DNA from 4 places in the Thermomonospora cellulosilytica genome. Region 4 is predicted to be linked to each of the others. Evidence: predicted binding sites of a transcription regulator. Region 4 holds the regulator's gene; each other region holds the start of a gene.
What was found. Region 4 encodes LexA, which represses DNA repair genes until DNA is damaged. Its sites were predicted from a motif close to TCGAACANNTGTTCGA; they were not measured.
Positions count from the first base shown of each region.

Region 1 (3,926 bases), 2.0 Mb from region 4:
GGAACCAAGGTGATCGTCCTTACCGACGACAGCGGCCAGACGTGGCTGTGCCGACGTGATGACGGCGTGCGTGAGTCCGCGACTCCGATGGGCCGGGTCGAAGCGTTGCAGGTGTTCGCCGCGGCGTTGGCGGAGGTGCTCGATTCCGGTGATGTGACGCCTCGGCACCATCGACGCGACAGGTGCGGACGGCATGTGGACGGCGAGGCTCGGTCCTGACGACCGCCCCCCGACTCGCGCTCGGCCGTCATGATCTGCTGAGACCGGATGGATCACGGGCATGATGATCGATCCGCTGCACAAGGCGGCCCACGTCCTCATGTCGACTGATCCCACGCTCGCTTTCTCTGGAGACTGATGGACGCGCTTGATCTCACGTTCACTCGTCATGACCCTGCCGGGATCGAGCGGATTCTGGACGCGGTGGTCGTTCCGCTCTACGAGGCGACCCATGCCGATGTGATCGACGACCCGTTCTACAGTGCCGCGCGGTTCGCTGAGCGGGTGCGCGGGTACGTGCGGGCGCCCGGGTTCGAGATCGTGGTGGCCTACCTGGACGGAACGCCGGTGGGGCAGGCGTTCGGGTACGCGCTGCCGGCGACCTCTCGCTGGTGGGAGGGGCTCACGACGCCGGTGCCGGACGGGTTCACCGTCGAGACGGGCTCGCGCACGTTCGCGTTCAACGAGCTGATGGTGCTTCCCGAGTGGCAGGGCAAGGGCGTGGCGCACGCACTGCACGACGAGCTGCTGGGCGGACGCAAGGAGGAACGCGCGACGCTGCTGGTCCGCGAGGACAACGAGCCCGCCCAGACCGCCTACGCGCGGTGGGGCTGGAAGAAGGTCGGCAAGCTGCGCCCCTATCCGGACGCTCCCCACTATGACGCGCTCGTCATCGGGCTTCCGCTGACCCGCGCGGCCTCTCGCACACGGTGATGCGCACGCCCGGAGTCAGCCGAGTTCCTTGATGACGGCGTTGGCAGCGGTGGCGGCGCGGGTGTAGAAGGCGCGGACGGTGTCAAAGACCTCGGCCAGGACGCCGCTCTGGACCATGTCGACTGATCCCGCGCCCCCAGCCCCGGCCGGTGGTGTCGATGCGACGTCGGCCTCGGGCGTGTCCGGGTCACAGAACGGTGCGCAGGGTCACTGACACGCGGCGTCCGCGCGGTACGCGTCCGTCCGGTCCGGGATCGGTCTTGCGCGCCGGGATCGCGTGCCGCCAGGTGAACCGTGCCGGTCCGGTCATCACGCACAGGTCGCCGGGCGCGAGCCGCACCGGCACGCGCGTCCCCTCTTCGGGGTGGGTGAACTCCATGACGCACGCCGACAGCAGGCTGACCGAGGCGACGACCGGCCCGAAGCACGGCACGCAGTCCACGTGGGCGCTGATGCCCTGCCCGGGCAGGTACTCGTTCACGATCACCTGGTCGGGCGGGCGGTCGAAGTGCCCCTCCCGGTGCAGCCGTCCGGCCAGTGCCACCGCCCAGCCGGGCAGCGGCGGGGCCGGATCGCCGCCCATGCCGCGCCGCCCGTAGTCATAGCGATGCCCGTAGTGCTGCACGCGCCGCCGCAACTGCGACGACCAGGGCGCCGCGTCGATGTCCTGGGACAGCCGCCGCTGGGCCTCGTCGTCCAGCCAGCCCGGCACACGGAGGAGACCTGGGACCACCTTCGAAAACCTATTCGATCACGGCCCGGCCCGTCCATGGGCCGGCGCCGCACGGGAGCCGCCGGGACGGTCGAGCGGGGCCGCGACCTCGTCGGCCTCGTCGGCCTCGTGCCTGGACAGGAACATCCAATAGCCCAAGGGACCGGTCCTTTCCGGGGCGGGGCGCCGGGCGGGTCAGGAGATGCGGCGGATCAGCACGACGACGTCGGTGAGGGGGCCGGTCACTCCGTTGGGGCCGGTGGCCAGGCGTTCCTGGGTGGCCAGGCGCTCGGGGCGGTAGCGGGCGGGGTCCAGGGCCATGCCGTCGTAGATCTCCTGGGGAGTGGAGAAGCGGTGGTGGACATGGGGGTTGGGCGCCCAGGGCGGTACGGAGCCGTGCTCGACGATGAACAGGAGGCCGTTCGGAGCCAGGGCCCGGGCCGCCTTGCGCAGGATCTCGTCGCGGGGGAACTCCAGCGGGCTCTGCAGGAACTGGGCCGAGACCAGGTCGTAGGCGCCCTCGGGGAAGGTGTGGGCCAGGTCGTGCTGCTCGGTGGTGATCCGGTCCGCGACTCCCGCGCGTTCGGCGAGGGCACGGGTCCGGGCCAGTGCGGTGGGGGAGATGTCGACGGCCGTGACCTGCCAGCCCCGGGCGGCCAGGTGGACGGCGTCGCCGCCTTCGCCGCAGCCCAGGTCGAGGGCGCGGCCGGGGGACAGGGTGGCGACGAGGTCGGCCAAGGGCTGGTTGGGGTTGCCGCTCCAGACCTGGGGACGGCTGGTGTAGCGGTCCTCCCAGAACTGCTCGGCGTCGTTCTGCGGCTGCGGTGCGGTCATCACGGGTCCTCGTGCTCGGCGGAAGGTCGCGGCGTCCGGCGGGACGCACGGGGTTCTGAACGGACAGTGCCCGTCACATCGATGGAAGCGCAAACTTCTTTGCCGTTCCGGCAAGGTCCGGCAGAGGCGGTTCCCGCGTGCCGGCCCGGTGTCGCCGGGTGAGGCGGCCGGTGCACCGGATCAGAAGCGGGCGGGGCCGCCGTTGGCGGTGACGGCGTCGCGGGCGGCCTGGGCGAAGGCGCGGATGCGGGCGGTGACGCCCGCGGCGCGCCACACCAGCGCGACCTCGGTGCGCGGGGCGTCCTTCAGCGGGACGAAGGCGATGTCGGGGCGGGCGTAATAGCGTTCCACCGAGGCGGCCATCGGTGAGATGCCGCGGCCCGCCGCGATCAGCGCCAGCAGTTCCTGGAAGGTGGCCACGTCCTGCCCGCGCGGGATGGGCCTCCCGCCGGGCGTGAAGCGGGGCACGTGGAAGTCCCACCAGTAGTCGGGCGCGGGCCCGGTGACGCCGAACACGGTGTCGCGGGCCAGGTCCTCGAGTGAGACCGCGGCGCGGCGGGCGAACGGATGGCGCGCGGGCACGGCCACCACCCGCGGCTCCGACAGCACCACCGGTCCCACCACCAGGTCCGGCTCCCGCACCGGCAGGCGGGTGATCAGCATGTCGACCTCGCCCGCCCGCAGCGGCCCCAGCGGGTCGGCGAAGTGGGTCTCGCGCATCACGATCTCGCAGCCCGGGTGCCGGGCCGTGAACGTGTCCATGATCGCGGAGGTCAGCTCGCCCGCGCCGGAGCCCAGGAACCCCACGCGCAGCACCCCGTCCACGCCCCGGGCCGTGGCCTGCGCCCGGGCCATCGCCTCCCGCACGCCCTCCCAGAGCGGCCGCAGGTCGTCGCGGAGCCGCGCGCCCAGCGGGGTGAGCGCGACCCTGCGGCTGGTGCGCTCGAACAGCGGCGCGCCGACCCTGCGCTCCAGCTTCCTGATGGTCTGGCTGACCCGGGCCTGGGACAGCCGCAGCCGTTCGGCGGTGCGGCCGAAGTGCAGTTCCTCGGCCAGCGTCAGGAAGGCCTCCAGTTCGTGCCGCTCGGGCACCTGCGCCCCATCCATAAGCCTCGATTATCGACCGTTGTCCGGTCCGTCGTTGTTCGGGTGAGCGCGCCGATCGATCGTGGAGCCGTGCCCGATCGACGATCAAGGAGATGAGCGGTATGACCGCAGTGCTCGAAGCCCCCCGGCGGATCGGGGCGGCGGACCCGCGCCGGATGTCCGGCCGGCAGCTGTGGACGCTGCTGGTGGTGATGGCCGGCACCTTCATGGCGATCATGGACTCGTTCATCGTGAACGTGGCGGTGCCCTCCCTGCGCACCGACCTGGGCGCGAGCTTCGCCCAGGTCGAAACGGCGGTCGGCGGTTACGTCCTGGTGTACGGGCTGCTGCTGGTGACCGG
Region 1 covers NZ_JACJII010000001.1:1,367,900-1,371,825, forward strand. Annotated here, with positions in the region: gene HNR21_RS06635 (hypothetical protein) at 1-219, shown strand, start outside; gene HNR21_RS06640 (GNAT family N-acetyltransferase) at 358-933, shown strand; gene HNR21_RS06645 (alpha-ketoglutarate-dependent dioxygenase AlkB) at 1,121-1,666, opposite strand; gene HNR21_RS06650 (SAM-dependent methyltransferase) at 1,841-2,479, opposite strand; gene HNR21_RS06655 (LysR family transcriptional regulator) at 2,660-3,586, opposite strand; gene HNR21_RS06660 (MFS transporter) at 3,688-3,926, shown strand, end outside.
Region 1: HNR21_RS06645 (alpha-ketoglutarate-dependent dioxygenase AlkB) is a predicted target of LexA. The motif match lies at 1,669-1,684, and genes of this name have one in related genera.

Region 2 (3,926 bases), 350 kb from region 4:
GCCACCGCCCCCAGCAGCGGCCCGCGCCGCCGGGGCCGCGGCGGAACGTCGTCGGCCCGGGTCGGCATCGCCCCGTGGGGAGCGGTCCGGGGATGCGCGCCGTGGGCGGCGGTCTGCGGGTGCATGCCGTGAGCGGCCGGGCCGTGCCAGGAGGCCTGCAGGGTCTCGGCCAGGCGCGCCGGGTCGGGCCGTTCCTGGCCGACCAGCCGGGCCAGCAGGTCCTGGACGGTGGGCCGCTTGCGCGGGTCCTTGTCGAGCGCGGCGGCCACCAGGTCCCGCAGGGCCGGGTCCAGCCCGTCCAGCCGGGGCTCGGAGTGCGCGACCTTGTAGAGGATCTCCGGGACCGTGCTGCCGCCGAACGGGGTCCGCCCGGTGCCCGCGTACACGATCACGCAGCCCCAGGAGAACACGTCCGAGGCCGGGGTGACCGGCTCGCCGCGCAGCAGTTCCGGCGGCAGGTAGCTGGGGGTGCCGACGAACTGGCCGGTGCGGGTGGGCCCGTCGGCGGCGTCCAGCGCCCGGGCGATGCCGAAGTCGATCACCCGCGGGCCGGTGGCCGACAGCAGCACGTTGGCGGGCTTGAGGTCGCGGTGCACGATCCCGGCGCCGTGGATGGCCGCCAGCGCGGTCGCCACCCCCACCGCCAGGCCCTCCAGGTCCGAGCCGGGCAGCGGGCCGCGCTCGGCCACCGCGCGCTCCAGGCTGGGTCCCTCGATGTACTCGGTGACCACGTACAGCGGGTCGCGGTCCAGTTCGGCGTCCAGCACCGGCGCGGTGCAGAACCGGCGGACCTGCCGGGCGGCGGTCACCTCGCGGCGGAACCGTTCCCGGAACGCCGGCTCCCCGGCCAGCTCGCGGTTGATCACCTTGACCGCCACCCGGCGTCCGGCCGGGTCCGCGCCGAGCAGCACCGTGCCCATGCCGCCGCGGCCCAGCCGCGCCTGCAGGCGGTACGGGCCCAGTTCACGGGGGTCGTCCGGGTGGAGCGGGTCACCGATCGGGGTCATCGTCGTCCTGGGGGTCGGTTGCCTGGCGAGGGCCACCTTAGCGGTGAGATTTCCGGTGGATCGCCCGAACTCCGGCGTTCCGGCGGCCCGGGAACCGTCGGAACGGACGCCACGTCTGCGTAAGGACGAAATCGTGTGATCGAACCCGCTATTGTCCCGTTGCGGCCGGTTGACGGATCAGCGGCGGCCGTTCGGGCATCTAGCGGGTCATCCTTGGGACGGGGTTGCCTTATGTCACCGCCTGTTCACAGACTGCCACAGGTCGTGAGCTCCTCGCACCGGCGAGGCGGCTGACTTGCCCCCGTTCGGCGCCCAGGAGATGGCCGATGCGCGGCGGCACCATCTGGCCGCGCTGGCGTACGAGATCGAGGCCCGCGGGCTGAGCTGGCGGCTGGCCGGGCCGGGCGAGTCGGTGCTGCACGTGGCCCACCCGGTGACCCGGCGGCAGGTGATGGTGGTGGCCATGCCCGCGGGCGAGACCTGGTGCTATCTGTGGGCCGGTGGCGGCACCGGCGACGTCGGCCGCCCCGCGCTGGCCGCCGACCAGATCGCCCGGCTGCTCGGCTGAGCCCTTTCTGGTGCCGGGCGTGGCGGGTTTGCGGCTCGCGCGCCCCGGTTCCTAGACTGCTGCCGAACATCTGTTCGAACGAGAGCCGCATGCCTTTCCCCGTGCGGCGCTCTGCGTGGATCGATGCGGCATGCCGGCCGGGCCGCCCCGTGGTGGCGTCCGGCGTGCGGAGGCGGAGCAGGCTGATGGCGCGCGTGTTCGGGGATCCGGTCCAGGTGGCCGTGTGCGGCGGCCGGCCGGTCAGGTTCGTCTGGCGCGACCGGCCCTACCGGGTGCTGCGGGTGCTGGAGCACTGGGTCACCACCCGGGACTGGTGGCGCGAGCAGCACACCGGCGACCCGTTCTGGGAGAACCCGGGAGAGCGCGAGTTCTGGCGGGTGGAGGCGACCCCCGCCGAGGAGGTCGGGGTGTACGAGCTGCGGCACGAGCCCTCCGGCGACGCCTGGACCCTCTCGCGGATGTGGGACTGAGCCCGCGGGCCGCGCCGTCATGTCATGAACGAGTCCGAAGCGGAACGATTGCCGGAAGATAGTCTGTAACAAAACTATCTGCTACTGTCGTCTCCGTCGTCACAGCGAAGGAGATGACCGATGTCCGCCGTGCCCGCCGACCCGACCCCCGCGCGCTCCCGATGGCTCGCCCTGGTCCTGCTCTGCGCCGCCTCGATGATGATCATCCTGGACGGGACGATCGTCACCGTGGCGCTGCCCGCCGTCCAGGCCGACCTGGGCCTGTCGGCCTCCGGGCTGGCCTGGGTGGTCAACGCCTACCTGATCCCGTTCGCCGGGCTGCTGCTGCTGGCCGGCCGGCTGGGCGACCTGGTCGGCCGCAAGAGGGTGTTCCTGGCCGGGATGGCCCTGTTCACGCTGGCCTCGCTGCTGTGCGGGCTGGCGACCTCCGAGGAACTGCTGATCGCCGCCAGGTTCCTGCAGGGCGCCGGGGGCGCGCTGGCCTCGGCGGTGGGGCTCGGCATGGTGGTGCTGCTGTTCCCCGAGCCCCGCGAACGGGCCCGTGCGATCGGCGCGTACGCCTCCGTGGGCGCGGCCGGGGCCTCCGTCGGCCTGGTCGCCGGGGGAGTGCTCACCGACGCGCTGGACTGGCACTGGATCTTCTTCGTGAACGTGCCGGTGGGCGTGGTCGCCGGCGGGCTGGCGGTGCGGGTGCTGGCCGCCGACCGGGGCCTGGGACTGCGCCGCGGGGCCGACGTGCTGGGCGCCGCGCTGGTCACCGCCGGGCTGATGCTCGCCGTCTACACCATCGTCGAGACGGAACGGCGGGGCTGGACCTCGGCGCGGACCCTCGGCCTGGGCGCGCTCGCCCTGGCGCTGCTGGCCGGCTTCGTGGTCCGCCAGGCCACCGCCGCCCAGCCGCTGCTGCGGCTGCGGGTGCTGCGCTCGCGGAACGTCGCCGCCGCGAACCTGGTCCAGTTGCTCACCGTCGCCGGCATGTTCGGCTTCCAGTTCATCGTCGCCCTCTACATGCAGCAGGTCCTCGGGTACGGGGCGGCGCGGACCGGCTGGGGGATGTTCCCCACCGCGCTGGTGATCGGCCTGGTGTCGCTGTTCGTCTCCGCCCGGCTGACCGCCCGGTTCGGCGCACGGGCGGTGCTGTCGGCCGGGCTGGTGCTGATCGCCGCCGGGCTGGGGTGGCTGTCCCAGGCCCCGCACGACGGCGCGTACGCGGTCCACCTGCTCGGCCCGATGCTGGTGGCCTCCCTGGGCGCGGGGCTGGCGCTGCCGTCGATGGCCGGGCTGGGCATGTCGGACGCCACCGAGGAGGACTCCGGGGTGGTCTCCGGGCTGTTCAACACCACCCAGCAGGTCGGCGCGGCGTTCGGCTCGGCCACCCTGATCACCCTGTCGGCGGGCCGCGCCGAGGACCTGCGGGCCGCCGGGACGTCGGCCGCCGAGGCGCTGACCGCCGGCCACACCCTGGCGTTCGCCATCGGCGCGGGCCTGGCCCTGCTGTCCCTGGTGATCTCGGTCACCATGCCGCGGACCCGGCGGGCGCCCTCGGCGGGCTCCGTGCAGGCCACTGAAGCCCGCCAGCCGATCGGCGCCTGACCAGCGGTTTTCAGAAAAAACGAGACGGCCGCCAGCGGACTTTCGCCGGTGTTTTCCGGCGGTCCGCTGGTGGCCGTTTCCGGTCACCGGCGTCCGGAATGCGGGCGAACGTCAGTCCCTATCTGTATGCTCCTGCACTCCGGTCATCTGTTTCAAACATCTCAATCGTGTAACGCGGGGAAATTCCGTCAACCGTGAAACGCATTGACGCGTCGTAACAGTGGCCAATGTCCGTAAGTACCGAGAGTGTTACGGAGAATCATGCGCAAGACCTTCGCCCTGGCCGGT
Region 2 covers NZ_JACJII010000001.1:3,025,807-3,029,732, forward strand. Annotated here, with positions in the region: gene HNR21_RS35995 (serine/threonine-protein kinase) at 1-1,007, opposite strand, end outside; gene HNR21_RS14555 (hypothetical protein) at 1,303-1,575, shown strand; gene HNR21_RS14560 (DUF6504 family protein) at 1,761-2,045, shown strand; gene HNR21_RS14565 (MFS transporter) at 2,166-3,638, shown strand; gene HNR21_RS14570 (hypothetical protein) at 3,900-3,926, shown strand, end outside.
Region 2: HNR21_RS14560 (DUF6504 family protein) is a predicted target of LexA. The motif match lies at 1,638-1,653, and genes of this name have one in related genera.

Region 3 (3,926 bases), 870 kb from region 4:
CCGCCTTCTGCTCGTCCTCGGCGGCGTCGGCGTCGGCGTCCTTGTCCAGGTCGACGGCGTCGCCGCCCTTGACGTCGTCGTCGGAGACGATGTTCATGATGGCGGCCTTGACGAACCGGACCCTGACGCCGGGCGCGATCTCCAGGACCACCCCGTCGTCGTCGACCTCGGTGACCTCGGCGTACATCCCGCTGGTGGTCATCACCCTGACGCCGGGCCGCAGCGAGCTCTGCATCTGCATCTGCTCACGGCGGCGCTTGTTCTGCGGCCGGATGAGCAGCAGGTAGAACACGACCGGGATGGCCAGCAGCAGGATCAGGTTGAACACGCCGCTGCCGCCGGACTGCTGTGCGAGGAACATGCTGTCGCCCATCGAAGGGCATCCTTCCAATGTGGGTTGCCCCAGCATTCCGCCGGAATGACGTTCGCGCGCGGGACCGCCGGCTGGGGACGGCGACCAAGTCCCGGAGTTTAGAGATTACGCGAACCACCGGCAACGACGGGACGACCGGGACGGCCGGGAAGTTCCCGAACGGTTATTCGGGATCGTCCCCCTGGTCGTCCTCCAGCGCGAACAGCGTGTCGGCCATCGGCGCGGACGGCGGCGGGGTCAGGCCCATGTGCCGCCAGGCGGCGGGCGTGGCGATCCGGCCGCGGGGGGTGCGCGCCAGCAGTCCCTGCCGGACCAGGAACGGCTCGGCCACCACCTCGACCGTCTCCGGCTCCTCCCCCACCGACACCGCCAGCGTGGACAGGCCCACCGGTCCCCCGCCGAACTTGCGCAGCAGCGACCTCAGCACGGCGCGGTCGAGCCGGTCCAGGCCGCGCTCGTCCACCTCGTACAGGGTCAGCGCGGCCCGCGCCAGGTCGCGGGTGATCACCCCGTCGGCGCGGACCTCGGCGTAGTCGCGGACCCGGCGCAGCAGCCGGTTGGCGATCCGGGGGGTGCCGCGGGACCGGCCGGCGATCTCGGCGGCGCCCTCGTCCTCGATCCGCACGTCCAGCAGCCGGGCCGAACGGCGGATGATCACCTCCAGCTCGGCCGGCTCGTAGAAGTCCATGTGCGCCACGAAGCCGAACCGGTCGCGCAGCGGCCCGGGCAGCATGCCCGCCCGGGTGGTCGCGCCGACCAGGGTGAACGGGGCGATGTCCAGCGGGATGGCGGTGGCGCCGGGGCCCTTGCCGACCACCACGTCGACCCGGAAGTCCTCCATCGCCATGTAGAGCATCTCCTCGGCGGGGCGGGCCATCCGGTGGATCTCGTCCAGGAACAGCACCTCCCCCTCCGAGAGGGTGGACAGCACCGCGGCCAGGTCCCCGGCCCGTTCGATCGCCGGGCCGCTGGAGACCCGCAGCGGCTTGCCCAGCTCGGCGGCGATGATCATGGCGAGGGTGGTCTTGCCCAGGCCGGGGCCGCCGGACAGCAGCACGTGGTCCGGCGGGCGGCCGCGGCGCAGCGCGCTGTGCAGCACCAGCGACAGCTGCTCGCGGACCCGGTGCTGGCCGATGAACTCGTCCAGCCGCTTGGGCCGCAGCGCCGCCTCGATGACCCGTTCCTCGCCGTCCGCGCCGGCCTCGGCGGACACCAGGCGGTCGTGGTCGGTCATGGCTTGGCGAGCTTCTTGAGGGCGGACTTGAGCAGGTCGGCGACCGGCGGGACCTGCTCGCCGTCCAGGTCGGCGGCGACCGCCTCGACGGCGGCCTCGGCGTCCTTGGCGGACCAGCCGAGGTTGATCAGGCCGGTGGCGACCTGGCCGCGCCACGGGTCGGCGGCGAGCCGGCCGCGCGGGGCGGTCTCGCCGTCCCCGGCGACCGGGGCGCCGAGCCGGTCCTTGAGCTCCAGCACGATGCGCTGGGCGCCCTTCTTGCCGATGCCGGGGACCTTGGTGAGGGCGCCCACGTCCTCGGTGGCCACCGCGCGGCGCAGCGCGTTCGGGCTGTGCACGGCGAGCATGGCCAGGGCCAGCCGGGGGCCGACGCCGCTGGCGGTCTGCAGCAGCTCGAACGTGGCGCGCTCGTCGTCGTCGGCGAACCCGAACAGGGTCAGCGAGTCCTCCCGCACCACCAGCGAGGTGGGGACCTCGGCCTCCTCGCCGACCTGCAGCCCGGCCAGCGTCGCGGGCGTGCACTGCAGCGCCAGCCCGACCCCGCCGACGTCCACGACGGCGCCGTCGGGGCCCGCGGCGGCCACCCGCCCTCGGACAAAGGCGATCACGACCTGCTCCCTGTCTGTCGTACGGCGCGGCGGGCCGCCTCCAGCCGGGCCTGCGCGCCGCCGCGCCACACGTGGCAGATCGCCAGTGCCAGCGCGTCGGCGGCGTCGGCCGGCTTCGGCGCGGTCTCCAGCCGCAGCAGCCTGGACACCATCGTGGTGACCTGGGCCTTGTCGGCGCGGCCGTTGCCGGTGACGGCGGCCTTGGCCTCGCTGGGGGTGTGCAGCGCCACCGGCAGCCCGCGGCGGGCGGCGGCCACGATGGCGATCGCGCCGGCCTGCGCGGTGCCCATCACGGTCCGCACGTTGTGCTGGGCGAACACCCGCTCCACCGCGACGGCGTCGGGGGCGTACTCCTCCAGCAGCGCCTCCAGGCCGGTCTCGATGCCCAGCAGCCGGGCGGCGATGTCCTCGTCGGGGCTGGTGCGCAGCACCGTGACGTGCACCAGGCGCAGCGGGGCGCCGGGAGCGCCGTCGACGATCCCGACCCCGCACCGGGTGAGCCCCGGGTCGACGCCCAGCACGCGCATCCGCCACCCCTTCGATCATGTGTTCGGGTGCCCACGTTACCGGGGGACGCGCGAACCCACCCGTATCCCCCCGTGCGTGTCGGGGGCCTGGGGGTCGCCCCCCAGAGCGACAGGTCAGCCGATGGCCGCCAGCACCTCGTCGGAGACGTCGAAGTTGGCGAAGACCTCCTGGACGTCGTCGCTGTCCTCGAGCGCCTCGATGAGGCGGAAGACCTTCTTGGCGGTCTCCTCGTCCAGCGGCACCGACACGCTGGGCAGCCAGTTGGCGTCGGCGGACTCGTAGTCGATGCCCGCCTCCTGCAGCGCGGTGCGCACCGCGACCAGGTCCCCGGCCTCGCAGATGACCTCGAAGTTCTCGCCGAGGTCGTTGACCTCCTCGGCGCCGGCGTCCAGCACCGCCAGCATCAGGTCGTCCTCGGTGACGCCGTTCTTCGGCACGATGACGACGCCCTTGCGGTTGAACAGGTACGACACCGAGCCCGGCTCGGCCATCGAGCCGCCGTTGCGGGTGACCGCGGTGCGCACCTCGGAGGCGGCCCGGTTGCGGTTGTCGGTCAGGCACTCGATCAGCAGGGCCACGCCGCCGGGGGCGTACCCCTCGTACATGATCGTCTGCCAGTCCGCGCCGCCGGCCTCCTCACCGGCGCCCCGCCGGCGGGCCCGCTCGATGTTGTCGTTGGGGACGGAGTTCTTCTTGGCCTTGTAGATCGCGTCGTACAGGGTCGGGTTGGCGTCCGGGTCGCCGCCACCGGTCCGCGCCGCCACCTCGATGTTCTTGATGAGCTTGGCGAACAGCTTGCCGCGCTTGGCGTCCAGCACGGCCTTCTTGTGCTTCGTCGTCGCCCATTTGGAATGGCCGGACATCGCTCTACTCCTCCTCCATCGCCCGGCGCACCAGATCGGCGAAGTACCGGTGCACGCGGAAGTCCCCGGTGAGCTCGGGATGGAACGCGGTCGCCATCAGGCGGCCCTGACGGACGGCGACGATCCTACCGGTCCCCTCGCCCCCCTCGACGCGGCCGAGGATCTCCACCCCGTCGCCGACCGCCTCGACCCAGGGCGCCCGGATGAACACGGCGCGGAACGGCCCGTCCGGCGGCCCGGCCATCCCCGGCAGGTGCACGTCGGCCTCGAACGAGTCGACCTGCCGGCCGAAGGCGTTGCGCCGCACCGTCATGTCGATC
Region 3 covers NZ_JACJII010000001.1:4,237,925-4,241,850, reverse strand. Annotated here, with positions in the region: gene yajC (preprotein translocase subunit YajC) at 1-373, opposite strand, end outside; gene ruvB (Holliday junction branch migration DNA helicase RuvB) at 537-1,607, opposite strand; gene ruvA (Holliday junction branch migration protein RuvA) at 1,604-2,215, opposite strand; gene ruvC (crossover junction endodeoxyribonuclease RuvC) at 2,212-2,742, opposite strand; gene HNR21_RS19915 (YebC/PmpR family DNA-binding transcriptional regulator) at 2,857-3,606, opposite strand; gene pdxT (pyridoxal 5'-phosphate synthase glutaminase subunit PdxT) at 3,611-3,926, opposite strand, start outside.
Region 3: ruvC (crossover junction endodeoxyribonuclease RuvC) is a predicted target of LexA. The motif match lies at 2,754-2,769, and genes of this name have one in related genera.

Region 4 (3,926 bases):
CCCTGCTGGTGGAGGACCGGGTCACCTGCGTGGTCCAGGTCGCCGGCAAGGTCCGCGACCGGCTGGAGGTGTCCCCGGGCATCGCGGCCGACGAGCTGGAACGGCTGGCGCTGGCCTCCGACAAGGTGCAGGCGGCGCTGGGCGGCGCGGGCGTCCGCAAGGTCATCGTCCGCGCCCCCAAGATCGTCAACATCGTCCCGGCCTGACCGGGGCGAGTCCGCGGGCCCGCCGTGCGGCACGGCGGGCCCGCGGGCGTCACGGGCCGACCGGCCGTGCCGGACGGGCGTTCTCCCGGCCGGAGGACGCCGCTCCGGCCCCCCGGCGCGGGGCTCGGTGGCCGTGGCGGCCAACGCCGAGGACGATCATTGTCCCCGGCGGCCATGGGGTGAACGGTGTGAGCGGGGTCACCATCGCGGCATAAGCCTGCGGAGGTGAGCATGCCCGTTCCCCGCTCGATGGCGGCCCGGCTCGGGGCCGCGTTGCTCCTGCTGTTCTCCCTCGTCGTCGCGGCCGAGGTCGCCGCGCCCCGGCCGTCCGCCGCACAGGGCGGCCCCGGGGCGGTGCGCGGGTTCCTCGACGCGCACAGCCATCTGCACTCCCACGAGTCGTTCGGCGGGATGCTGCTGTGCGGCAAGCCGTTCGATCCGGACGGCATCGAGGACGCCCTGCGGGACTGCATCGACCATCACCCGAACGGCGCGCTGGCGTTCTTCGAGAACTTCCTGAAGAACGGTTCGCCGATCGGCACCCACGACCCCCGGGGCTGGCCCACGTTCAAGGACTGGCCCGCCTGGAACTCCCTGACCCACCAGACCGCCTACCACGAGTGGGTCGAACGGGCGTGGCGCGGCGGCCAGCGCATCCTGGTCAACCACATGGTCGCCAACCGGCAGATCTGCGACGTGTACCCGCTCAAGCGCACCTCCTGCGACGAGATGGCCGGCATCCGGCTGCAGGTGCGCCGCGCCAACGAACTCCAGGCCCATATCGACTCGCTGCACGGCGGCCCCGGAAAGGGCTGGCTGCGGATCGTCCGCTCCCCCGAGGAGGCCCGCCAGGTGATCGCGCAGGGCAAGCTCGCGATGGTGCTCGGCGTGGAGACCTCCGAACCGTTCGGCTGCCGCGTCGTGAACGGCGTTCCCGGATGCACGAAGGCCGACATCGACCGGGGCCTTGACGAAATGCACTCGCTCGGCGTGCGCAGCATGTTCCTGTGCCACAAGTTCGACAACGCCCTGTGCGGCGTGCGCTTCGACGGAGGCACCCAGGGACTCATCATCAACGCCGGCAACAAGATCGGCACCGGCAGGTTCTGGCAGGCCGAGACCTGCACCACCGCCGAGCACGACAACACCGTCGCCGGCGGCACCCTCCCCAAGGAACTGAGCTGGATCGACCCCGGCGGCGCCTTCCCCCTCTATCCGCCCGCGCCGCACTGCAACAAACTGGGGCTGACCGCACTGGGCGAGCACATGGTCCGCGGCATGATGCGGCGCGACATGTGGATCGAGATCGACCACATGAGCGTGCGCGCGGCCTCCCGCACCCTCGACATCCTCGAACAGGCCGGTTATCCCCGGGTCATCTCCTCCCACAGCTGGACCGACCGCAACTTCTACCCGCGCATTTACCGCCTGGGCGGCATGGTCGCGTCCTACGGCCATTCCTCGGAGAAATTCGTGCAGGACTGGCGCGGCGCCAAGGCCGTCCGCGACCCGTCCCGCCTGTTCGGCTACGGCTACGGCATGGACGCCAACGGCCTGGGCCCCCTCCCGGCCCCGCGCGCGAACAACTCGGCCAACCCCGTCCGCTACCCGTTCCAGAGCCATGACGGCAGCGTGACGCTGGACCGCCTGCGCACCGGCGAACGCACCTGGGACGTCAACGTGGACGGCGTCGCCAACTACGGCCTGGTCCCCGACTGGATCGAGGACATGCGCGTCATCGCCGGGCCCGAGATCGTCAACGACCTGGCCTGGGCCGCCGAGGCCTACCTGAGGGCCTGGGAGTCCCCGCCCGCCCCGTGATCCTCGACCCGCCCGTCCCCGCGGGCGGGACGCCTCCCGACCACCACACGCCCGCCATGCCCCGCCACCGCCGTGGGGCACGGCGGGCGTGTGGTGCTGTGCGCTCCTGCGGGACCTGCCCCGGCGTGTCTCGGCACCGCCGGACGGGCGGTCTGCGTTCGCGAACGGGCCACGGTCGGTCAAGGCAGGCGGCGGTCTCGGCGCGGGCCGTGCCTGGCCTGCGCTCGCGGGGAACGGCCGCGGCCGTCATGGGTCCGGTCGGCGCGTTCCCCGGAGGCAGGGTGAGGCTCCGCCGCGCGGGCAGCCGGGCGGGCGCGGGTCAGACCTTGCGGAGGACGGCGACCACGCGGCCCAGGACGGAGGCCTCGTCGCCGGGGATGGGGTCGTAGGCGGCGTTCTGCGGCATCAGCCAGACGTGGCCGTCCTTGCGCTTGAAGGTCTTGACGGTGGCCTCGCCGTCGATCATGGCGGCGACGATGTCGCCGTTCTCGGCGACCGGCTGCTGGCGGACGACCACCCAGTCGCCGTCGGCGATGGCGGCGTCGATCATCGAGTCGCCGGAGACCTTGAGCAGGAAGTGGGTGCCCTCGCCGACCAGTTGCCGGGGCAGGGCGAACACGTCCTCGACGGTCTCCTCGGCCAGGATCGGGCCGCCGGCGGCGATCCGGCCGACCAGCGGGACCAGGGCGGGGGCGGGGACCGACTCCTGGCCGGCCGAGCCCTCGAAGGACTGCGGGGCGGCGCCCTCGGAGCGGACCGGCACCGAGCCGGGCATCCGGACCTCCACGGCGCGCGGGCGGTTGGGATCGCGCCGCAGGAAGCCCTTGCGCTGCAGGGTCCGCAACTGGTGGGACACGCTGGAGGTGCTGGTCAGCCCGACGGCCTCGCCGATCTCCCGCATCGAGGGGGGATAGCCGCGCCGCTGCACCGAGTCCCGGATCACCTCGAGCACCATCCGCTGGCGCGGGGTGAGACCGCTCTCGTCCATCGGCCCGTCGGGCATCTCCCGGACCTTGCTCATCGCTCTGACCGCCTCCTGGGCGCCGGGCGTGACCGCCTGCCGGCACGCCACCCGTACGGGATCCTCGCTCCTGGCAGGCACGTTAGCGCGGATCCCGCTGATGATCAAACAATTGTTCGAAGAAACCCGGCGTGTTCCCCTCGCCTCCTCCGGCACCCTGCGATAGAAATCGTACATCCGTTCGATCGAACTGACATTCGAATCCCTCGATCGGAGGCCACGCATGGCGAGCCTGCCCCGGACCCCGCCCACCAGCCGCCCGATTCGCACCCGCAAGCACCTCACCCTCATCCCCGGCGGACGCACCGCCCCCGAGACCCCGGCCGCCTCCCGCCGCCCCGCAAGCCCTCCCGCGCCCCGCACCCGCCCGCACGACACGACACCGGAACGCCCCAGGAGGGTCGACGGCCCTGGGCGTGCCGCGGGCTCTCCCGGCCGGGATGCCTCCAGGCGTGAGGCGAGACCGGACCGCCGGACGGACGCGGGCCCTGGGCGCGAGGCGGCGCGAGAACACCGCGTGGGCGTCCCTGGAAAGGACGGCCTGCGACGTGATGCGGCGTCGGAACGCGGTGCGGGCGCATCTGGTCGCGGCCTCACCAGGGGTGAGACAGCGGCGGGCCGCCGGGTGGATGTGCCGGGGAGCGGTGGCCCCGGGTGCGAGGTCGCGGCGGGCATGCCCGGGCGGCGTGCTTCCGGTGCGGCTGCCGGGCGTTCGGGCGAGATCCGGGCCCGGGGAGCCGAGAGGCGGCGGACGGTGTCGGACGAGCCGCCGGTGCGGCTCACCCGGCGGGGGAAGGTCGTGGTGAGCCTCGGCGTGGCGGGGCTGATGGCGGGGGCGTTCTGGCTCGGGATGGCGAGCGGGGCCCGGAGCGACGCGG
Region 4 covers NZ_JACJII010000001.1:3,370,963-3,374,888, forward strand. Annotated here, with positions in the region: gene leuS (leucine--tRNA ligase) at 1-206, shown strand, start outside; gene HNR21_RS16050 (amidohydrolase family protein) at 438-2,027, shown strand; gene lexA (transcriptional repressor LexA) at 2,347-3,048, opposite strand; gene HNR21_RS16060 (LysM peptidoglycan-binding domain-containing protein) at 3,803-3,926, shown strand, end outside.